2 regions of the Roseateles sp. P5_B10 genome follow, and region 1 is predicted to be linked to the other one. Evidence: riboswitches for the same ligand, from Rfam matches in the RefSeq annotation. Region 1 holds a riboswitch; the other holds the start of a gene.
The links. Region 1 has a riboswitch for cyclic di-GMP ahead of AC1DU6_RS05015 (S8/S53 family peptidase). Riboswitches for the same ligand answer to the same signal wherever they lie in the genome.
Positions count from the first base shown of each region.

Region 2: linked by a shared signal. The riboswitch ahead of AC1DU6_RS00260 (hypothetical protein) and the one ahead of AC1DU6_RS05015 (S8/S53 family peptidase) in region 1 are both predicted to bind cyclic di-GMP.

Region 1 covers NZ_JBFULE010000040.1:338-4,589, reverse strand. The annotation lists gene nosR (response regulator c-di-GMP phosphodiesterase, NosR family) at 1-409, shown strand, start outside; gene AC1DU6_RS05025 (response regulator) at 406-972, shown strand; gene AC1DU6_RS05020 (ATP-binding protein) at 969-3,056, shown strand; cyclic di-GMP riboswitch class I at 3,220-3,306, shown strand; partial or broken gene AC1DU6_RS05015 (S8/S53 family peptidase) at 3,356-4,252, shown strand, end outside.
Region 2 covers NZ_JBFULE010000001.1:40,247-44,498, forward strand. The annotation lists gene AC1DU6_RS00240 (Crp/Fnr family transcriptional regulator) at 1-67, shown strand, start outside; gene AC1DU6_RS00245 (M48 family metallopeptidase) at 68-976, opposite strand; gene AC1DU6_RS00250 (flavin reductase family protein) at 1,108-1,584, shown strand; gene AC1DU6_RS00255 (SRPBCC family protein) at 1,672-2,118, shown strand; gene AC1DU6_RS00260 (hypothetical protein) at 2,269-3,093, opposite strand; cyclic di-GMP riboswitch class I at 3,188-3,278, opposite strand; gene AC1DU6_RS00265 (hypothetical protein) at 3,411-4,252, opposite strand, start outside.

The DNA.
Region 1 (4,252 bases):
GCTGAGCGGCGACGAGGTGCCGCTCGGCGCGCAGGTGGTGAGCGTGGCTTGCGACTACTACGCCGCACAGTCCGGCCGGCTGTCGCTGAAACGCCATTCGGCGGCCGAGGCGCATTCGCTGATCCTCGGCGGTGCCGGCACGCGTTACGAGAAGGCTGTTGTCGAGGCCTTCGAGCTGGCGCTCAAGGACGAGCCCTCCGAGAAGCCGCGTGACCGGGAGCTGCAGCCTCACGAAGTGATGCCGGGCATGGTGCTGTCCCGCGACCTGCTGTCGCCGCAGGGCACGCTGCTGCTGGCCGCGGGTTTCGTCTTCGACAACCGGGTCGTCAGACAGCTGCGCGAATTCGCCGGCCGTGAAGGCGCAAAGCTGCATGTCTTCGTGAAGCTGCCTGAAGGAGGTGCGACGTGAGCGAACGCATCCTGCTCGTCGACGACGAGCCTCACATCCTCAGCGCGCTGCAGCGCCTGCTGCGCAACGGGCTGAAGGACACCGGCGGCGCGCGCTATGACGTCGAAAGCTTCACCGACGGCGCCGTGGCTCTGGCGCGGGCGCGCGAGTGCGCTTTCGCGCTGGCCATCTCCGATCAGCGCATGCCGGGCATGACCGGCGTGGAATTCCTGCGCGAACTGCGTCAGGTGCAGCCCGACTGCGGGCGCATCATCCTGTCCGGCTATGCCGACCTGAACGCGCTGGTGGCGGCCATCAACGAGGCCGAGATCGCCCGTTTCATCTCCAAGCCCTGGGCCGACTTCGACCTGCTCAGCGCCGTGCGCCAGGTGTTGCGCATCCGCGAGCTGACGATGGAGAACCAGCGCCTGGCTGACCAGGTGCGCCAGCAGATGGGCGTGCTCACCGCCCAAGAGGCGGAGCTGCGCCGCCTGGAGCGGCTCGAACCGGGCATCACCCATGTGAAATGGGGCAGCGACGGCTCGTTCATCCTGGAGGACCCGGATGAAGAGGTGAAGTGGTGACCGTACTGACGGTCGACTTCAGCCTCGCGCTGCAGGCCGTCAGTGCGTCGGTCCTGGTGCATGGATCGGACCGCATCCTGTTCGCCAACGCGGCGATGGAACGCTTGCTGGGCTATGGGCTGGAGGCGCTGCAGCAGATGCCGCCGCACGGCTGGGCAGCGCCCGAGTTCGCCGATGAGTTGCAGCGCTATGGCCAGCGGGCGCTGGCCGAGGAAGGCGAGCTGCCCGCGATCGAGATCGAGGCGCTGACGGGCAGCGGCTCGCTGCGCGTGCTGGAAGTCAAGGCGCATCGCGTCATGCTCGACGGCCAACCCTGTGCGGTGCTGACCGGGCAGGACCTCAGCGACATCCGCCACGTGCAGACCAGCCTGCTGGACATCGGCCGCGTGCTCTACCAGATCCTCGAGAACAACCCGGTGGCCACGCTCGTGATCGACAAGTCTCACCGCGTCACGCACTGGAACGCCTCGTGTGCCCAGCTCACCGGCCGCGACGCCTCCGAGATGCTGGGCCGCGACGACACCTGGCGCGCCTTCTACCCCGAAGCCAGGCCGCTGCTGGTCGACCTGATCCTGGACGGCAATGTCGAGCAGGAGCGCCAGCGCCTGTACGGCCGGCACTGCCAACCCTCGCCGCACATCGCCAACGCCTACGAGGTCGAGGGCTACTTCCCCAATTTCGGCCGGGAAGGGCGCTGGCTCTACTTCACGGCCGCCCCGCTGGTCGATGCCCACGGCGAAGTCGTCGGCGCCATCGAGACACTCCAGGACATCACGCGACGGCGCCAGGCCGAGGACGAACTCCGCCGCCATCGCAACGAACTCGAGAACATGATCGCGGACCGCACGGCCGAGTTGCTGAGCACCCACCATGAACTCGAAGCCTTTCTTGAGAACGCGTCGGTAGGCATCATCGCGACGTCCAACCAGTTGATCCAGCGCGGCAACAAGAAGTTCATCGAGATGTTCGAACTCGGTGACGTCCCGCCCCATGGACTGCCGACGCGCCGCCTGTTCAAGAGCGATGAAGACTTCGAAGCGCTGAGCCAGATCGCCATCCCGGTGCTGTCGCGGGGCGGCTCGCTGCTGCACGAGATGGAGGTCTGCACGCTGGCCGGCAACACGCTGTGGGTGCAGATCATTGCCTACGTGTCCAACCCCGAGGAGCCGACAGCGGGCACCTGGTGGCTGCTGCAGGACCGCACGGAGGTGCGCCGCGTGCAGCGTGAGCTGGAGCTCAACTACGAGCGCATCAAGCAGACCAACAACCGGCTCGAGGAAGCGCAGAACCAGCTGCTGCAGGCCGAGAAGATGGCCTCCATCGGCCAGCTCGCCGCCGGTGTGGCCCACGAGATCAACAACCCGATCGGCTTTGTCAGCTCCAACCTCGGCTCGCTGCGCGGCTATGTCCAACCTGTCTTCGCGTTGCTCGCGCTGCTGAGGAAGACGCCGGCCGACGCGCTGCCGGGCGATGTGCGAGAAGAGCTGGACCGGGTGGATGCCGCCGTCGACCTGAGCTTCGTGCAGGAGGACCTGCCCCAGTTGCTCGACGAGAGCGAGGAGGGGCTGTCGCGGGTCAAGAAGATCGTGCAGGACCTCAAGGACTTCTCGCGCGTCGACCATGCCGATTGGCAGGACGCCGACCTCAATGCCGGGCTGGACTCGACGCTCAACGTCGTCATGAACGAGGTCAAGTACAAGGCCGAGGTTCGCAAGGACTATGCCGTGCTGCCCCCGGTGCACTGCATCGCCGCGCAGCTCAACCAGGTCTTCATGAATCTGATCGTCAATGCGGCCCATGCCATCAAGGAGCGGGGCACGATCACACTGACCACGCGCGCCGAGGATGGCTGGGTTCGCATCGAGATCGCAGACACGGGCAGCGGCATGAGCGAGGAGGTCAAGCGGCGCATCTTCGAGCCCTTCTTCACGACCAAACCCGTCGGCCAAGGGACGGGCCTGGGCCTGTCCCTGTCTTTTTCCATCGTGCAAAAGCACGGCGGTCGCATCGAAGTGGATTCCCAACCCGGCGTCGGCACGCGCTTCACGGTCTGGATCCCACTGCACCCGCCGCAGCCCGCCTGAGCTTTTGTGTCCTGCGTGACACAAAGCAACCACAGGGCAGTAACTCACGAAACGCAGACTGGCGGCATCGAAAGCTCGCGCTGCCCGCCGAGTCAGAAGTCACGCAGCGCCTTTGTCGGGCCCCGTATCTCGGCACCCCGGCGCCTAGACTGAACCTGTTTCACAACCCAGAGGGCAAACCCGTCGAAAGGCGGGGACGCAAAGCCACCGGCCTACAGCGCGCAAGCGCCACGGCAGCGGGGCCGCCAAGACCGGCAGGTCTTGATCGGCGTGGCCCTCCTTCGTACGAGAACCCGGCCATGCGCAGTACCCGCCCTGTCTCCTGGACTTCCTGGACCCTCAGCCTGCTGACCGCCGCGGCCCTCACCGCTTGTGGCGGTGGCAGCAGCGACAGCCCGACCGTCCAGGTCAGCGAGGCGGCCTCGGTCATCAACCTGACCGTTGATCTTGCCGATGGCGCCGCCGCCAGTGTCGAGGCTCAGCCCAGCTTCCACACCGCCGCCGTCGATCTCGAAGAACCCGACAACGGTGCCGCACCCCACCGCAGCAACGCCCTGGCCGGTGTCGCCACCCAAGGCCTGACACGCGACCGCCTGGACGACGCCATGCGGCCTCGCGCCTTCGCGGCGGGTGCAGGCGAAGCCGCCCCGATGGCGACGTCCACTGCGGTGACGACCTATACGCCGGCACAGATCCGCGCCGCCTACGCGCAGCCGGCCCTGCCCGCCAGCACCGCCGGCCTGACCGCCGCCCAGGCCGCCCAGCTCGGCGCCGGCCAGACCATCTACATCGTCAACGCCAAGCACGACCCCAACATCGCCGCCGAACTGGCCGCCTTCAACACCAAGTTCGCGCTGCCGACCTGCAGCTCGCGCATCCTGGCTGCCAACGCCAGCCTGCCGCTGGCCAAAGCCTCCGCGTCCAGCTGCGAGCTGGTCATTGCCTACAGCACGACCGCCGGCGCCCTGACCGCCACGGCGCCCGCCTATGACAGCGGCTGGGCCACCGAGATTGCGCTGGACGTGCAATGGGCCCACGCGACGGCACCGCTGGCGCGCCTCGTCCTCATCGAAGCGCCGGATGCCGGCGTCGGCAGCCTGTCCAAGGCCGTGGCCCTGGCCAACAAGATGGGCGCCGGCGTCGTGTCCATGAGCTTCGGCGCCGCCGAGGGCAGCTGGACGTCGAGCTATGACAGC
Region 2 (4,252 bases), on a different contig from region 1:
CGGCTACCTGAGGCGCGTGGCGGCCGGCGAATACCAGCGACTCAAGAGCCTGCCAGCGCGCTGGTAGCTACCGCGACCTGACCTGCAGCGGCGGCGCAACCGGGAAGCGCTGGTCCGGCTTGGCTGCGCGCTTGTAGAGGCCCTCGACCTTGGGCAGGTTGGCCTGGATGTCGCGGATGCGCGTCGTGCTGGCCGGGTGGGTGGACAGCCATTGCGGTGGCGCGCCCTTGTTGGCCGTCATCATCTTTTCCCACAGGCGCACGGCGGCGGCGGGGTCATAGCCCGCACGGGCGGACAGCTCGATGCCGACGAGGTCGGCCTCGCTTTCGTCGTCGCGGCTGAAGCGCAGGTTGACCAGTTGGGCCCCCATGCCGGCCAGGCCGCGGCCCACGTTGCCCAACCCCAGCAAGGCCGAGCCGAGTTCGACGATGCCGTTCGTGAACGCCGACTTGCCGACGCGCTCGCGGGCATGCTCGCGCAGCGCATGCGCGACCTCATGGCCCATGATGGCGGCGACCTCGTCGTCTTCCAGCTTGAGCTTGTCGAGGATGCCGTAGAAGAACGCGATCTTGCCGCCCGGCATGCAGAAGGCGTTCAGCTGCGCGCTGGCCAGCAGGTTGACTTCCCACTTCCACTGCCGGGCGCGGTCGTTCCATTCGTAGCTGAAGGGAATGATGCGCTGGGCGATGTAGCGCAGCCTCTGGGCCTGGGGGTGGTCCATCGGCGCCAGGGCACGCTGCTGGCCGGCCTCGCGCATCATCAGCGCGTACTGCTGGCCACCGGCCTGTTCCAGCTGGTCGGCCGACACGAAGCCGGTGAACTTGCTCTTGGGCCCGACCTCCACGCCTTCGCGTGCCCAGGCTGGCATGAACGCTGCGGCACCGGTAGCGGCGAGCAGCCCGGTGAACAGGCGGCGGCCGCGCAGGGCCGGGGGCGCGCAGCGGCCGGCGGCGCAGTCGGCGCAGTCGCCGAACATGCGCGTCGGCGGGTCAGTGAACTGCAGGTCGTCGCGGACCTGGAAGTCGTCGGCATCCATGCCGACATTGTGCTTGGGCGGCGATGGCGGCTTTCGTAGGACAGCGGCGCGGGACTGGCGACAATCACCCCATGGACAGCCAGCAATTCCGCGCCGCACTGGGCATGTTTGCCACCGGCGTGACCATCGTCACCGTTCGCGCTGCGGACGGCGGCCTGGTCGGCCTCACCGCCAATTCCTTCAACTCCGTGTCCTTGGACCCGCCCCTGGTGCTGTGGAGCCTGGCGCGCCGCGCCGGCTCCATGCCGGTGTTCTCGCATGGCTCGCATTACGCCATCAACATCCTCGCGGCCGACCAGAAGGAGCTGGCCCAGCGCTTCGCGACGCGTGACATCGATCGCTTCGCCGGCGTGGCCTGGCACGAGGGCGCGGGCGGCGCGCCGGTGCTGGAGGGGGCTGCTGCCGTCTTCGAATGCGCCAACCGCAGCCGTTACGAGGAGGGCGACCACGTCATCTTCGTCGGCGAAGTCGAGCGTTGCTCGTCCCGGCTCGGCGCTCAGCCGCTGATCTTCCACGGCGGCCGTTATTTCACCGAGTTGCCGATCTAGGGTTTTTTCCGGGTTGGCGTTGTCGATCCGGTCGGGCTCTGATCGTCGTCATGACAGAGGGCCATCCTCTGTCCAACTACGGAACCCATCATGACCAACACCGTCACCCTGCACCGCGTGCTGCGCTGCCCGCCCGATCGCGTCTACCGCGCCTTCACGACACCGGCCGCCATGGCCAAGTGGCTGCCGCCGCATGGCTTTACCGGCACCGTCCACGAGATGGACGCCAAGGTGGGCGGCACATACAAGATGTCGTTCACCAACTTCACGACCGGCGGCGGCCACAGCTTTGGCGGCCGTTACCTGGAACTGGTGCCCGGCCAGAAGCTGCGCTACACGGCGGCTTTCGACGACCCCAACCTGCCCGGCGAGATGACGACGACCGTCGAGCTGCGCGCCGTGTTCTGCGGCACCGAGGTGCACATCAAGCAGGAAGGCATCCCGGCCATGATCCCGGCCGAGGCCTGCTACCTGGGTTGGCAGGAGTCGCTGACCCTGCTGGCCCAGCTGGCCGAGCCGGAAATCAACCAGTAACGTGGTGCGCTCGGGCCGAGCGACGGGCCGCCCCTAACCGGCCCGCCATGGCGATGTGCTTGCGGCTCAATGCCGCCAAGCATCGCCGCCCCCTCGGGGGGCCGGTTAGGCCCGCTCGTGTTCAGCGGAGCGGGACTGGACGAGGGGTCTTTACTTGACGCCTGGTGTCGGCACGATGGCCGCCATCGCGGCCTTGAAGGCGGGGTCGGCCATCAGTGCGTTCCAGGCCGCCATCAGGCTGCCGTAGTCACCGGTCGAGATCTTCTTGGCGTTGATCGCCGTCGTGAGGGCGGCGTTCAGGCGCACGATCTCGGCGTACTTCGCATAGCCCTTGCCCTTGAGCTGGGTTGCCGCGTAGTTGCTGTAGCCCCAGGCGTTGTTGAGGTTGTTCCAGTCGCCCGAGCCGGGCTGGACATAGACGACCGGTGCGGGAGCGGGCGATGGGGCCGGTGCGGGCGGTGCGGCCACGGGTGCCGGAGCTGGTGCCGCGGCGGGCTTGCCGCAGGTGCCGCTCACGTTGATGCGCACCCAGCCCGTGCTCGGCACGCCGTCGACATTGACGACGACTTTCACGTTGTTCGTGCCGGCGAAGAGATAGGGCTGGGTCCAGATCGTCTTGACGACCTTGGGCGTCAGCGCGATTTRCGTGTTCTGCGCGATCAGTGTGTCGTTGCTGTAGATGCGGTTGGTGCTGGTGGCCACGGCCGAGGCGCTGACCTCGTCGTATTTGAAGTTGAAGGCGCAGCGGCCGAGGCTGGAGATGAAGGCATCCTTCTCGCTGACGGTGATCTGGGGCATGGCGCCCGTGGCCGTGCCGTTGGCGGCGACGAGCATGGGCGCGGCCTGGGCGAGGACGGTCTGGCCGTCGCTCTTGACGATGCGCACGAGGCCGGTGAGCTGGGCCGTCGGGTCGGCGGCGAAGCTGGCCTGGGCGAACAGGGCGAGGGCAGCGAAGGCAATGGCTTGGTACTTCATGGCGTGGTCTTTCGGGTTGATGCAAAGGGTGGGGCTACTGGGCAGTAGCCGGCACCTCCCCGTGTGCCACGCTGCGGACATGTCCTTGTCCGCCCAGGGCGGCCCCGCTGTCTTTTGCTCCTGTCAGAGCACGAAGACCGGTGGCTTTGCGTCCCCGCCTTTCGACGGGTTTGCCGACTGCATGGGACGCAGTGTGCGGATGTAAGCCGTGTTTTGTCCGTGCGTCAGTTCACGAACCGAGACCCCCGCCCGGCGAGCGGCGCGAGGCCCGCGACGAGCGGTTTTTGAAGCTTGCGGCGGGCTTGCGCCGAGCGTTTTCAGCTCAAGCGACCGGCCGGCAAGGCCGTTGGCGCAGCGCTCAGCGTGCGCCAGCGCCATGCGCCCAGCGCGGCGCTGAGCGCAACACTGATGCCTGCCAGCAGAGGCAGCGGCGCGCCCAGATCCTTTTGCAGCAGGAACATGCCCCAGCCCATCAGCATGAAGGCCAGGATGGGCACGACGGTGGTCCAGGCCGTGGGCGACTTCATGCGCGAAGGCGCGCGCAGCAGCCAGCCGGTGCTCAGTGGCAGGGCGCCAAAGGCCAGGCACAGCAGTGCGGCATTGTTCGCGGCCCAGGCCAGCAGGCCCAGGCCGGCGGTCGTCAGCGCCCAGGCAACCAGGGCGTGGCGCAACTGCATCAGCGCAACCGCGCGGTTCAGCGCCTCTCCCTGCGGCAGGCCTGGCAGCAGCCGCATCAGGGCCTGTTCGCGGCGGCTGTGCCAGAGCATGTTGGGCAGGGTGAAGCAAGGGTTGAAGCCGATGCTCGCCAGGCCGATGGCCATGCCGTAGGCGCCTTTGGTCCAGTTGTCCTGCAGGCCCTGGCCGGCCAGCGCAAACGCGATGAAGAAGCTCAGCGCGGCGATGCCCACGGCCATCACGGCGCCCAGGCTCTGGTGCAGCCAGTGCTGCCGGCCATGCAGCACGATCTCGGCGCGGCGCATGGCGCTCTGGCCCGTCGGTTCGGCCTGCGCGACGACATGGCGCTGCCAGGCCGACACGGCGAGCGCAAAAGGCTGGCTCAGCCATTCGCCCACCCGGCCGAAGGCGGCGGCACCGGCGTATTTGCCCTGCATGCTGTCCTCGGCGGCGCGGCGCATGCGGCCCAGGCGGGCATAGGCCT